DNA from 3 places in the Herbaspirillum hiltneri N3 genome. Region 3 is predicted to be linked to each of the others. Evidence: predicted binding sites of a transcription regulator. Region 3 holds the regulator's gene; each other region holds the start of a gene.
What was found. Region 3 encodes sigma-54, which starts transcription at its own class of promoters, with help from an activator protein. Its sites were predicted from a motif close to TGGCANGNAANCTGCTTT; they were not measured.

Region 1: the regulator sigma-54 is predicted to act here: its motif matches at 2,399-2,416, upstream of F506_RS02355 (acetyl-CoA acetyltransferase).
Region 2: the regulator sigma-54 is predicted to act here: its motif matches at 1,991-2,008, upstream of hmpA (NO-inducible flavohemoprotein).

Annotation. Positions count from the first base shown of each region.
Region 1 covers NZ_CP011409.1:518,186-522,883, reverse strand. The annotation lists gene F506_RS02365 (TRAP transporter large permease) at 1-915, opposite strand, end outside; gene F506_RS02360 (TRAP transporter substrate-binding protein) at 943-1,980, opposite strand; gene F506_RS02355 (acetyl-CoA acetyltransferase) at 2,451-3,626, shown strand; gene F506_RS02350 (acyl-CoA synthetase) at 3,718-4,698, shown strand, end outside.
Region 2 covers NZ_CP011409.1:2,780,760-2,785,457, reverse strand. The annotation lists gene F506_RS12640 (methyl-accepting chemotaxis protein) at 1-335, shown strand, start outside; gene norR (nitric oxide reductase transcriptional regulator NorR) at 348-1,907, opposite strand; gene hmpA (NO-inducible flavohemoprotein) at 2,074-3,255, shown strand; gene F506_RS12625 (hemerythrin domain-containing protein) at 3,330-3,740, shown strand; gene pdxR (MocR-like pyridoxine biosynthesis transcription factor PdxR) at 3,787-4,698, opposite strand, start outside.
Region 3 covers NZ_CP011409.1:345,641-350,338, reverse strand. The annotation lists gene lptC (LPS export ABC transporter periplasmic protein LptC) at 1-259, shown strand, start outside; gene lptA (lipopolysaccharide transport periplasmic protein LptA) at 316-873, shown strand; gene lptB (LPS export ABC transporter ATP-binding protein) at 875-1,618, shown strand; gene F506_RS01590 (RNA polymerase factor sigma-54) at 1,642-3,123, shown strand; gene hpf (ribosome hibernation-promoting factor, HPF/YfiA family) at 3,247-3,600, shown strand; gene grxD (Grx4 family monothiol glutaredoxin) at 3,934-4,245, shown strand; gene F506_RS01575 (UbiX family flavin prenyltransferase) at 4,319-4,698, shown strand, end outside.

The sequences.
Region 1 (4,698 bases), 170 kb from region 3:
GCCCGAGACCAGGAACATCGCGCCCAGCAGCACGTATTGCAGTCCGCCCCGCACATGACCCAGCAAGGCGGCCATGAAGTCGATGAGCGTACGCGCCAGGCCGCTGATTTCCAGCAGCGAGCCGAGCAGCACGAACAGCGGCACCGACAGCAGGATCAGGCTGGACATGCCTTCGTCCATGCGGCTGACCACGATCATCATCGGCGCGCCGGTGGCGATCGTCAGATAAGCCATCGTCGCCGTACCAAAGGCAAACGCAATCGGAATGCCGCCTGCGACACAGACACCGATCAGCAGCACGAAGAACACGATCAGGTTGTAATTGCCCATGGCCAGCAAGGCCGGCTTGCTGATCCACAGCACGGCGCCGATCACGGCCACGACCGCGACCGCAGAGAGCACCTGTTTGACGCTGGAGCGGCTGGCCATGCGTGCAATCGCCGCCAGGAACATCAGGATCGCGCCCACCGGCAACGCAGCTGCGCGCAGGCCGTCGGGAATCTCCAAAGCCGGCGTGGTGATGGCCATCTGCTCCGAGGCATGGTCGACGGCGGGATGGATGATCATCAGCACGAAGATGCAGACGATCAGCGCGGCGACGGTTTCCAGCCAGACGCGCCATTTGTCGGAGAGCTTGTTGACGATGGCCGTCAGGCGCATGTGCTCGCCCCGGTCCAGCGCCAATACCGCTCCCAGCATCGACAGCCAGATGAACAGCGTGGAGGCCAGTTCATCCGACCAGATCAGCGGGTCGTGCAACGCATAGCGGTAGATCACCCCGGCCAGCAGCACGCCGGTTTCCACCACCACCAGCGTTGCCGCCACGGCGGCGACAACGTGCATCACATTGCGGTTCACGCCCGCCAGCAGACGCGCCAGCGGGTTGGCCGGCGCCGATGCCGATGCAGGATGCATTCTTGCTTCTGTCATCGCCGCGTCCATTTATGCCAGCTTCCCGGTGTACTTCTCCAACAGCGCCCAAGGTTCGTCGCCGAACTTCTTGTGCCACTCGGCGTAGAAACCGGCGCTGCGCAGCTTGGCGCGGAAGGCTTCATTGTCGGTGTCGTTGAAGGCCAGGCCCTTGCCCTTCATCTCGGTCGCCAGCGAATCGTTCAGCGCCTTGACGTCGGCGCGCTGCTTCATGCCGGCTTCGTTGATATTGCGCGTGACGATCTCTTGCAGATCCTTGGGCAGGCGCTCGAACGACTTCTTGTTGGCCAGGAACCAGAAACCGTCCCACATGTGATTGGTCATCGAGCAGAACTTCTGCACTTCGTACAGCTTGGCGGTCGAGATGATCGCCATCGGGTTTTCCTGGCCTTCGACGATCTTGGTCTGCAGCGCGGAATACACTTCGGCGAAGTTGATGCTGGCCGGCGCCGAATCGAAGGCGCGGAACATCGAGGTCCACAGCGGGCTCGGCGGCACACGCAGCTTCATGCCCTTGAGGTCTTCCGGCTTGTTGATCGGACGGGTGCTGTTGGTGATCTGGCGATAGCCATTGTCCCAGATCTTTTCAAATGCAAAGACGGTCGACTTGGCGTCGATCTGCTTGCGCACATGCGCACCCAGCTCGCCGTCCATCGCCGCCCACACCTGGTTGTAATCCTTGAACGCGAAACCGACGCCGCTGATCTGCGCAGCCGGCACCAGCGTGCCAAGAATCAGCGGCGACAAGGTGAAGAAGTCGACCGCGCCCGAGCGCACCTGGCCCAGCGTATCGGTATCGTTGCCGAGCTGGTTGTTCGGATAGACCTGGAAGTCGATGCGACCCTTGGATTCAGTCGCGATCTTGGCGGCCATTTCCTTGGCGCGCACATTCATCGGATGCGTGGCCGGCAGGTTGTTGGCGTACTTCAGCGTGAATTCAGCGGCGGCGTGCGCCTGTGTCGCCATCATGCCGGTCGCAGCAGCAGCCGATGCAATGGATACGGTCTTCAAAAAGTGACGGCGTGTAACGCCAGCAGTTGGTTTGCCCATCTGTTTGTCTCCTGATTTTAGTTTTGGTTGGTTTGTTGCCGATACGAGTGAAACGAATAACTTGTTCAGCACTGCTTATGCGTCCTAGAGCAATTTGGATGCCAAGTCGATGACGGCACTGGCGTTCCTCCCTGAAGTCGGCATTGCAAGCACATTCTCTTCGATAAACGCCTGATTCGACAAGGGATGTGAGAGCCAATCGGGTGTTTATTTTGATGCGACACCTGTCGCATTGCCTGGACACTTGATTGACACCTGTATGCGGTTTCAGCCGGGCCTCATTCTGCAGCGCAGCAAATCGTCCCAGTGTGCAACGTGCTATGTTTACCGCCATCACGGCCTGCCGACGCCGCCCGCACGGGCGCTGCCGCCATAACAGGAATCACCGCGGCAATGCTGCCCCGGCCTGAAAAATTCGTGGCATCGTTTTTGCATATTGCTGTTCCAACACACTCTTTTCAGGAATCCACATGACTGCATCTTCACCTTGCATCACCGGCTGGAACCACTCCCAATTCGGCAAGCTCGACGGCATCGATCCGGAAGCACTGATCGGCCAGGTTGCCAAGGCCGCCATCGAACACGCCGGCCTGACGCCGGAAGACATCGGCTCGATCCACATCGGCACCTTCAACGGCGGCTTCCTGTACCAGGACTTTCCCTCCTCGCTGGTGTTCAATACCCTGCCCGCGCTGCGCTTCAAGCCGGCCGTGCGCGTCGAGAACGCCTGCGCCACCGGTTCGGCCGCGATCCACTCGGGCATGCAATCGATTTTGTCCGGCCAGGCCAGGCATGCGCTGGTGATCGGCTTTGAAAAAATGACCGAGCTGGCCACACCACAAGTCGGCGAAGTGCTGCTCAAGTGCTGCTACGCCAAAGAAGAGGCCGGTATCCCGGGCGGCTTCGCCGGCGTGTTCGGCAAGATCGCGCAAGCCTACTTCGACCGTTACGGCGATCAGTCGGATGCGCTGGCCGCCATTGCCGCCAAGAATCACAAGAACGGCATGAGCAATCCCTACGCCCACATGCGCAAGGATTTCGGTTTTGATTTCTGCCGCAATGTTTCGGAAAAGAATCCTTTCGTCGCCGGTCCGCTCAAACGCACCGACTGCTCGCTGATTTCCGACGGCGCCGCCGCACTGGTGCTGAGCGCCGCCGACGCCGCCAAGACCATGCAACGCGCCGTGACCTTCCGCGCCGCCGTGCACGTCAATGACTTCCTGCCGCTGTCGCGCCGCGATCCGACCCGCTTTGAAGCCGGCGCGCTGGCATGGCAACAGGCGTTGAAGCAGGCCGACCTGAAATTGCTCGACCTGTCGCTGGTGGAAACACACGACTGCTTCACCATCGCCGAATTACTTGAGTATGAAGCCATGGGCCTGGCCGAACCCGGCCAGGGCGCGCGCGCCATCCTCGACGGCGTCACCGCCAAGAACGGCCGCCTGCCGATCAATCCTTCCGGCGGCCTCAAATCCAAGGGCCACCCGGTCGGCGCCACCGGCGTGTCGATGCACGTGATGGCCGCGATGCAAGCCAGCCATGACGCGGGCGACATGCAGATCCCGAATGCGCGCTATGCCGGCGTGTTCAACATGGGTGGTGCTGCGGTGGCGAACTACGTGAGCATTCTGGAGCGCGTGCACTGACAGTTTTCCCCGCCGTCCTGACAAGCTCGGGACGGCGGCAGTAATAGCAACAACAGCAACAGCAGCGGCAGCAACAAAGATCCATATAAAAATACACACGAGCGAGACGATGTTAACAAAAGTAATGAACCTGGGGCGGCTTCTCTCCGACGTCGCCCGTCGCTTTCCGGACGAGCCGGGCCTGATCTTCGGCGACGGTACTGCCGACGGCAAAGGCGACAAGATCGCCACCTGGAAACAGATCAACGACCGCGTCGACACGCTGGCCCATTCGCTGCAAAAGCTGGGCGTGACCAAGGGTGACAAGATGCTGGTCCACTCCCGCAACAACCTGCAGATTTTCGAAAGCGCCTGGGCCGCCTTCAAGCTGGGCATGGTCTGGGTCCCGACCAACGTGCGCATCACGCCGCCGGAAGCGGCCTACCTCGGCCAGTCGAGCGGCGCCAGCGTGATGCTGTACGACCGCGGCTTCGCCAACTATGTCGACGCGGTGAAAGAAATTTCTCCCGCGCTGAAACACGTGATTGCCCTGCAGGATCCGCGCGCCGGCGAGCTCGATTTCGAAGCGCTGGCGACGCCGTCCGGTGCGCATCAGTCCTTCGACGAAGTGGAAGTCGATTACGAAGATCCGCTGTGGTTCTTTTACACCTCCGGCACCACCGGCCATCCCAAGGCGGGCATGCTGTCGCACGGCCAGATGGCGTTCGTCGTCACCAACCACCTTGCCGACCTGCTGCCGGGCCTGACGCACCAGTCGCGCTCGCTGGTCGTCGCGCCGCTGTCGCACGGCGCCGGCATCCATGCCGTCGTCAACACGGCGCGCGGCGCCGCCAGCATCCTGCTGTCGACCGAACGCCTGGTGCCGGAAGAAGCCTGGCAACTGGTGCAGCGCCACCGTGTCGACAACATGTTCACCGTGCCGACCATCGTCAAGATCCTCACCGAAGATGAATCGGTCGACCGCTACGATCACAGCTCGCTCAGACATGTCATCTACGCCGGCGCGCCGATGTACCGCGCCGACCAGGTGTACGCGTTGAAGAAGCTCGGCAAGGTGCTGGTGCAGTATTAC
Region 2 (4,698 bases), 2.4 Mb from region 3:
AGGAGCAAAGCACCGGCCTGGAGCAGATCAACCGGGCTATCGCGCAGATGGATGAAGTCACCCAGCAGAATGCCGCGCTGGTGGAAGAAGCCGCGGCGGCGGCCCAGGCGCTGCAAGAACAGGCCGGCAAGCTGGCGGAGACCGTCAGCGTCTTCAAGCTGGACGGCAATGCGGCCGCGCCGTCCGCCGGCGTCAAGGCGATGCCGAAACGCCCCGTAGCCGTTGCTGCAAAAACCTCCACCAAGCCGGCTCTGCGCGTCGCGGCGGCGTCCAACGGCAAAGCCGTTACCGGCCCGGCACTTGCGCAGGAGGAAGGCGCCTGGGAACAGTTTTAAGGCGGCGAGGTTTTACCTGAGGCCAAGCCGTTTTGCCATGCGGTTCAGGTTGGCGCGGTCCACCCCCAGTTCGCGCGCAGCGGAGGCCACATTGCCGCCGTTGCGCGCCAGGCAGGCGCTGACCAATCTGCGCTCGTAGGCACTCACGGCGTCGCGCAGGCCGCTGCCGTTCTGCAGGTCCAGCTCGGACTGGACCTGTTCTTCATGCGCTGACAACGCCACCGCCTTCTCATTGGAAAGATCGAAATCCTCGGCCGCCAGCGTCAGGATGCGCGGCCGCTCGGGATGCTTGCCGAGCGTCTTGAGCGCGGTGCGGGCGATCACGTGTTCCAGCTCGCGCACGTTGCCCGGCCAGCGGTAATTGAGCAGCACTTCCTGCGCATCGGTCGCCAGCCGCAGGCTCAGCAAACCCAGCCGGAAACGGTTTTCTTCCAGGAAAAACCCGCTGATCAGCAAGATGTCGTGGCCCCGCTCGCGCAACGGCGGCACCGCCAGCGGATACACGCTGAGGCGATGGTAGAAGTCGGCGCGATAGCGGCCCAGCCGCACTTCTTCCTCCAGGTCGCGGTTGGTGGCGGCGATCACGCGCACGTCAACCTTGTGTTCCTCGTCCGACCCGACCCGCTGGATCTGCCCGCTTTGCAGCGCACGCAGCAACTTGGCCTGCACCGTCAGCGACAACTCCCCCACTTCATCAAGGAACAAGGTGCCGCCGTCGGCCAGCTCGAACTTGCCGCGCCGGTCGCCGACCGCGCCGGAAAACGCCCCGCGCACGTGGCCGAACAGCTCGCTCTCGACCAGGGTTTCCGGCAACGCGGCGCAATTGAGGCTGATGATGGGTTTGCGTGCACGCGGCGAGGCGGCGTGGATGGCGTTGGCGACCAGCTCCTTGCCGGTGCCGGTTTCGCCGGTGATCAGCACGGTCATGTTGCTCGGACCGGCCAGCCGCACCTCTTTCATCATCCGCTTGTGCGCCGGACTCTGGCCGATCAGCTCGCGCCGGCTCTGGTTGGCGGCGAGCCGGTAGGCTTCGGCGCGCTGGCGCTCCTGTTCGCTGGTCTCGGCAAGATCATGGATGCGTTCGGCAACATTGACGGTCGCCGCCGCCAGACTCGCGAAGGCCTGCAGCGAGGCCGTATCGACCGAATCGAAGCGGCCCGGCCCGAGCGCGTCCAGCGTCAGCAAACCCCAGGGACGGCCGTTCATGGTGATCTGGCATCCCATGCAATCGTGGACGTGGAGTTCGCCGGAATGCGCTTCGACCAGGCCGTCGTAAGGATCCGGCAAGGACGAGTTGGCCGGAAAACGCGTCGGCGGCAGGTTCGACAACAACACGCGAAAGCGCGGATGTTCGCTCACGCGGAAGCGCCGGCCCAGCGTGTCGCTGCTCAGGCCGTTGATCGCCAGCGGCACCAGCACCTCGCCGTCGAGCCGCAACAAGGCGGCGGCGTCGCAGGGAAACAGCATGCGCAGCGTATCCAGCAGGCGGCGGTAGCGCTCGCTGTCATGCAGCTCACGCGACAAGTCGGCCACCAGCGGAATCAACGCGTCCAGCATGAGCTTTGGAGTCATTTTTACCCTTTTCGAGTCAATATGACTCGGGTCGATTTGACTCGGTCATTTTTTAAGTGACTGATTATAAAAGATTTTTACTCTGGCATGGAGTTTGATTAAGAAGGGGCAGGAAACGAGGATTCCCGACCTCCCGTCTGCTTGTTCAACCCTGAAAGGTACCGCCATGCTCTCCGACGCCCACCGCGCCATCGTCAAATCCACCGTTCCCCTGCTCGAAAGCGGCGGCGAAGCGCTGACCACGCATTTCTACAAGATGCTCATGCGCGACTACCCGCAAGTCATCCCCTTGTTCAACAAGGCCCACCAAGGCAGCGGCGACCAGCAGCGCGCATTGGCCAACGGCGTGCTGATGTACGCGCGCCATATCGACCAGCTCGAACAACTGGGCGGCCTGGTCACCACCATCATCAACAAGCACGTCGCGCTGCAGATCCAGCCGGAACATTATCCGATGGTCGGCGACTGCCTGCTGCGCGCCATCCGCGAAGTGCTGGGCGCGGAAATCGCCACCGACCAGGTCATCGAAGCCTGGGCCGCCGCCTACGGCCAGCTGGCCGACATCCTGATCGGCGCAGAGGAAAACATCTACCAGGCCACCGAAAAAGCCGACGGCGGCTGGCGCGGCCTGCGCAAGTTCGTGGTGGTGCGCCGCGTCGACGAGAGCGAGGAAATCACCTCCTTCTACTTCGCGCCTGAAGACGGCAAGGCCATCATGGAATACCACCCGGGCCAATACATCGGCCTGTGCGTCACCGTCGACGGCGAGGAAATGCGCCGCCAGTACTCGCTGTCGGCCGCGCCGAACGACAAGATGTACCGCATCAGCGTCAAGCGCGAGCCAAACGGCAAGGTCTCGAACTTCCTGCACGACCACATGACGGTCGGCAAGCAGATCGACCTGATGCCGCCATCGGGAGAGTTCACGCTGACCCCGGGTGAACGCCCGCTGGTGCTGATCAGTGGCGGCGTCGGCATCACGCCGATGCTGGCGATGCTGGACGCAGCGCTGCCGAGCAAGCGCCCGGTCGTGTTCATCCACGCAGCGCGGCATGGCGGCGTACACGCCTTCGGCAAGAAAATCGCCGACCTGGCGCAGGAACATCCGCAGTTGCAGCATTACTTCTGCTACGAGCAACCGCGCGAACAGGACCAGGCGCCACATGCGACCGGCTACATCGATCGCGACAAATTGGCCGGCTGGCTGCCGGAGTCGATGGACGTGGACGCCTATTTTGTCGGTCCCAAGTCCTTCATGAAGGCAATCAAGCGCCACCTGCACGAGCTGGGTGTACCGGCGGCGCAGAGCCGTTACGAGTTCTTTGGCCCGGCTGCTTCGCTGGATTAAGCACCGCGCGCCGGGCTGAAGGCAGTCCGGCGCCGTTTCAGACCTGACGAGAATGAGATACCGATAGAAACTCCATGGACATCGACAAATACAAACACCAGCACACGGTCATCTTCGACAACATCCGCAAGCTCAAGGAGTTTTCCCATCTGGGCATCGCCGAGCACGCCGCCGACATCGCCGCACAAGTGATCAAGATGAGCTCCGTCATCAAACTGCACCTGTCGATCGAGGACAAATTCCTTTATCCCGCCTTGCAGGAAGCCAACAATCCTCGCCTGGCCACGATGGGCAAGCAATACCAGCATGAAATGACCCACATCGCCGAAGCCTATGGCGAATTTGCACGCAAATGGAATGATGCCGGCCACGTGGCGGCTGATCCCGACGGCTTCCGCAACGCCGCCAACAAGGTGCTGAAAGTCCTGTTCGACCGCATGCAGCGCGAAGACCGCGATTTCTATCCGATGATCGAGAACGCCTGAAAAGCCGTTGTTGCCCGCTTAGCTGCTTAGTTGCTTACTTAGCTGCTTAGCCGCTGAGCTCTTCCAGGATCGTCCTCACGCGTCCCAGCGCCGTCTCGATGTCGAGCGACTCGATGGCGCCATAGCCGAAGAACAGCGCCGGCTCCGGCTTGACCCGGTAGTAGAACTCGTCCAGCGTGTACAGCGCGACGTCGACCCGGCGCGCCAGCCGCAGCAATTGCGCCATGTCGACTTCGGCCGTCATCTGTGCCGCCAGGTGGAAACCGGCAGTCGTCGGCACCGCGCGCATCCAGGGTTTGAGCGCACCGTTGAGCGCGGCATGCAGCTTTTCGCGGCGTGCGACATAGATGCCGTGGCAGCGGCGGATGTGCTTTTGCAGGTAGCCCTCGTCAATGAACCTCGCCATCGCCCACTGGGTCAGGGTCGGCGTATGCCAGTCCGACAAGCCCTTGACCACGCTCATGGCGCGCAAGATCGACGGCGGCGCAATCACGTAGCCGACGCGCAACTCCGGGTTCATCGACTTGGAAAACGTGCCCACGAACGCCACCAGCCCGTCCTGGTCCATGCTTTGCAGCGAATCCATGGGCCGCCCCTCGTAACGGAACTCGCTGTCGTAATCGTCCTCGATGACGATGGCCCGCAATTCACGCGCGCGCGCCAGCAAGGCCGTGCGCCGCGCCGGGCTCATCGGCATGCCGAGCGGAAACTGATGCGCCGGCGTCGCATAGATCAGGCGTGTTCCATCCGGAATCAGATCGACCCGCATCCCTTCGTCGTCCACCGGCACGCTCTCCACCCTGGCGCCTTGCGCCGAGAACAGCATGCGCGCGGGCGGATAGCCGGGATCTTCCACCGCCACCACGCTGCCCGGCTCCACCAGCACCCGCGTAATCAGGTCCAGCGCCTGCTGCGCGCCGTTGGTCACTAGTACATCGGCAGCCGTGCATTGCACCCC
Region 3 (4,698 bases):
CACCAAGATCCACATGTACGACAACGTCAATGCCGATCGCCCGGCCTTCGGCACCGCCGAGGACATGCACCTGAAGACCGAATACCTGCTGCTGCTGCCCGACGAAGACATCGCCCGCACCGACAAGCCGGTCGAAATCACGATGGGCCAATCCATCATGACCGGCACCGGCATGATCGCCAACAATGCGACGCAGGAATTCCAGTTGCTACACAATGTGCGCGGCACGTACCAGCCGCGTACCCGGCCGGCCCGTTAGCCTTCAGCCCCCACGCCAATTGGCATAATCCAAACGAGATACTTGCGCAGGATCCTATGAAAACGACATCCCTACTGCCGCTGCTTACCGTGCTCCTGATGGGCATCGCCGGCGTCGCACGCGCCGAACGCGCCGACACGGAAAAGCCGACCCGCATCGAAGCCGAGCAAATGGTCTACGACGACGTCAAGCAGGTGAAGACGTTCACCGGCAACGTCGTGCTCACGCGCGGCACGCTGCTGATCAAGGCCGGCAAGGTCGTGCTGACCACCGACCCGGCCGGCTATGAACTGGCGATCCTGTATGCGGCGCCCGGCCAGCTGGCGAGCTTCCGCCAGAAGCGCGACGGCGGTCCGAACCTCTGGATCGAAGGCCAGGCGGAGCGTATCGAATACAGCGAAAAAACCGAAATCTCGAAACTGTTCACGCGCGCCCACATGCAGCGCATGGACGGCCCGCGCGTGACCGATGAAGTCAACGGCGAGTTCATCTCCTACGACAGCCGCGCCGAATTCTATTCGGTCAACAACACCAACACCGGCGAAAGCAAACCCGGCGGCGGTCGCATCACCGCGATCATCCAGCCGCGCGTCGATTCTTCGAAGGGCCAATAAGATGGCGATCAGTTCTCTCGTTGTCCGCGGATTGCAAAAGAGCTACGGCGCGCGCCAGGTCGTGCGCGACGTTTCGCTGGAAGTCGCCAGCGGCGAAGTGGTCGGCCTGCTCGGCCCCAACGGCGCCGGCAAGACCACCTCGTTCTACATGATCGTCGGCCTGGTGCCGTCCGACGGCGGCGAGATCGATCTCGACGGTGCGGCGATTTCGCGACTGCCGATTCACGAGCGGGCGCAACTCGGCCTGTCCTACCTGCCGCAGGAAGCATCGGTGTTCCGCAAGCTCAACGTGGAAGACAACATCCGCGCCGTGCTGGAACTGCGCAAAGAAAACGGCGTGTCGCTCAGCCGCGATGAAATCGAAGGCCGCCTCAACAGCCTGCTGCACGAATTGCAGATCGAGAAGCTACGTGAAAGCCCGGCCCTGTCGCTGTCCGGCGGTGAACGCCGGCGCGTCGAAATCGCCCGTGCGCTGGCGACCGATCCGCGCTTCGTTCTGCTCGACGAACCGTTCGCCGGTATCGATCCGATCGCCGTGATCGAGATCCAGCGCATCGTGCGCTTCCTCAAGGAACGCGGCATCGGCGTGCTCATCACCGACCACAACGTGCGCGAAACGCTGGGCATCTGCGACCGTGCCTACATCATCAATCAGGGTACCGTGCTGGCCAGCGGCAGCCCCGACGACATCATCGCCGATGAGTCCGTTCGCCGCGTGTATCTCGGCGAACACTTCCGCATGTAGCACCCAGGCCACCTGAAAACTGAATGAAACAATCCCTCCAGCTTCGCACCTCCCAGCATCTGGCATTGACGCCGCAGTTGCAGCAGTCGATCCGTTTGCTGCAGCTGTCGACGCTGGAGCTGCACCAGGAACTGGAACAGATCCTGTCGGACAATCCGCTGCTGGAACGCCTCGATGACGCGCTCGACAATTCCGTGCGGCTGCTGGCCGACGGCGCCATCAGCAGCCCGCCTTCGGCGCAGGCCGATCCGGTCGAGAACACCGCGGCCAGCGCCGCCCCGGCTGAAGGCGAAGCCGGCGATCCGCAGGACAGCGTAGTCGGCGACGACCACGCCGGCGGCGACACCGACTGGAGCTTCGACGACGTCGCCCGCACCGGCAAGACGCCCGACGACGAAGATTCGCGTCCGCAACTCGAAGCGCATGACATCACGCTGCGCGAACATCTGCAGGAGCAGACGCGCCTGACGGTGCGCAGCCTGCGCGACCGCGCGCTGATCGAACTGATCGTCGATGCGATCGATGACCATGGCTATCTGGAAGAGTCGCTCGAAGAAATCCACGCGCGCTTGCCCGAAGAACTGGAAATCGAACTTGACGAACTGACCATTGCGCTGAAGCTGCTGCAGAGCTTCGACCCGGCCGGCATCGGCGCACGCAGCGCGTCCGAATGCCTGGCGCTGCAGATCCGGCGCTTGCCGAAAGTTGCCTTTGTCACACGCCGGTTGGCGCTGACGATCGTCGAAGATTATCTGGCGCTGTTCGCCCAGCGCGATTTCAACAAGATCAAGAAAGCGCTCGGCTGCGACGATGAAGACCTGCGCGAAGCGCAAGCCGTGATTCGCCAGTGCCATCCGCATCCCGGCGCCGTATTTGCATCGGGCCGATCCGACTACGTGGTGCCCGATGTCATTGTCAAGGCGGCCAAGGACGGCTGGCAGGTTTTGCTCAACCACGACGTGATGCCGCGACTGCGCGTCAACGCCATGTATGCCAATGCGCTCAAGCAAACCAAGGGCGACGGATCGCTCGGTTCGCAGCTGCAGGAAGCCAAGTGGCTGATCAAGAATATGCGGCAACGCTTCGACACAATTTTGCGTGTCGCCCAGGCAATTGTTGAGAGGCAACGCAACTTTTTTTCGCATGGCGCAGTTGCCATGCGCCCCCTTGTGTTGCGCGAAATAGCTGATACACTAGGTCTACACGAGAGCACTATTTCTCGTGTAACGACTCAGAAATACATGCTGACTCCGCATGGCATGTTTGAGTTGAAATACTTCTTCGGCAGCCACGTCGCAACGGAAACAGGAGGTGAAGCTTCCTCCACTGCGATACGGGCTCTCATCAAACAACTGATAGGAGCAGAAGACCCTAAGAACCCACTCTCTGATAGCAAGATTGCAGATATGTTGGCGGAACAGGGCATGGTGGTGGCGCGACGGACTGTCGCGAAATACCGCGAAGTGCTCAAAATCCCGCCGGTAAATCTCCGCAAATCTCTGTAAGTTTTTCTGTAGCAAAGCATCGTTGCTGTGTTCTGTTGAGTTCGGGTGTTTTGTTCTGGTGCTGCCTGCAAGCAACCGGACAATACGTAAGAACCTCCAGCAATCTCACGATAGGAGTGCTGTATGAATCTGACCATTAGTGGCCATCATCTCGATTTGACCCCTGCCATCCGCGAGTACGTGCAAAGCAAGCTGACGCGCATCAAGCGCCACTTTGACCACGTGATCGACATCAGTGTCATTCTCAGCGTAGACAAGCTGACCGAAAAAGAAAAACGCCAGAAAGCAGAAATAAACGTTCATATCAAGGGGAAAGATCTGCATGCCGAGAGCATTGCACATGACCTGTACGCCGCCATCGACATGCTGATCGACAAGCTGGATCGCCAGGTCATCAAGCACAAGGACCGCGTACAAAACCATCACTCGATGGCAAAACGCCTGCCGGAAGAACCGCTTTCCGCAGCTGCCTCGTGATAGCCAACTAGCCGGCGGACTGGACCGGCAACAGAAAAAGGGCGCGCAAGCGCCCTTTCTTGTTTCCGTGACAGCAACTTCCTCATGTATTTCGCGAGCGCTTTCCTATCTTTCAAAATCTTCTACACAATTTCTTCTCAATTTTTTCCGCCTGCTGCTGAGCTATCGAGCTGCCGGTCTTGCAATCCTGTAAATCATTTCCATGTTGGTCACAGCAGACCACAACGAGCCGTGTTGCCTGAAAGACATTTCCCTGTGCAACGGCACTCTCCCAACGCGCGCGCCCGCTTTTTCATATAATGACGGCATTGCGAACTTTTTGAAGGTGTAGTCATGAGCGAAGTCCAATCCTGGATCAAGGAAACCGTTACCCAAAACCCCGTCGTGCTGTTCATGAAGGGCACGGCGCAATTCCCGCAATGCGGCTTCTCGGGCAAGGCGATCCAGCTGCTCAAGGCCAGCGGCGCGGAAAACATCGTCACCGTCAACGTGCTGGAAAGCGCCGACGTGCGCCAGGGCATCAAGGAATACTCGAACTGGCCGACCATTCCTCAGTTGTACGTCAAGGGTGAATTCATCGGCGGCTCCGACATCCTGAGCGAAATGTACGAATCGGGCGAACTGCAAACCCTGTTCAAGGGCTGATCTCCTGTCCATCGCGACAAATTCCGCGCCGCCGCGCCAACGCCTGATCGTCGCCATCACCGGCGCAACGGGCGTGGCGTATGGCGTGCGGCTGCTCGGCGTGCTGCGCGACGCCGGTGTGGAAACCCATCTGCTGGTGTCCGAAGCGGGTGTGCTGAACCTGCACCAGGAACTCGACATGAGCCGCAAGGACGTCGAAGCGCTAGCCGATGTGGTCCATCCGGTGCGGGACGTCGGCGCGTCCATCGCCAGCGGCTCGTTCGCCTCGTCGGGCATGATCGTTGCGCCGTGTTCGATGAAGACGCTGGCGGCCATCGCCAACGGCCTGTCCGACAATCTCATTTCACGCGCCGCCGACGTGGTGCTGAAAGAACGCCGTCGCCTCGTATTGATGGTGCGGGAAACGCCATTCAATCTGGCCCACTTGCGCAACATGACCAGCGTCACCGAAAT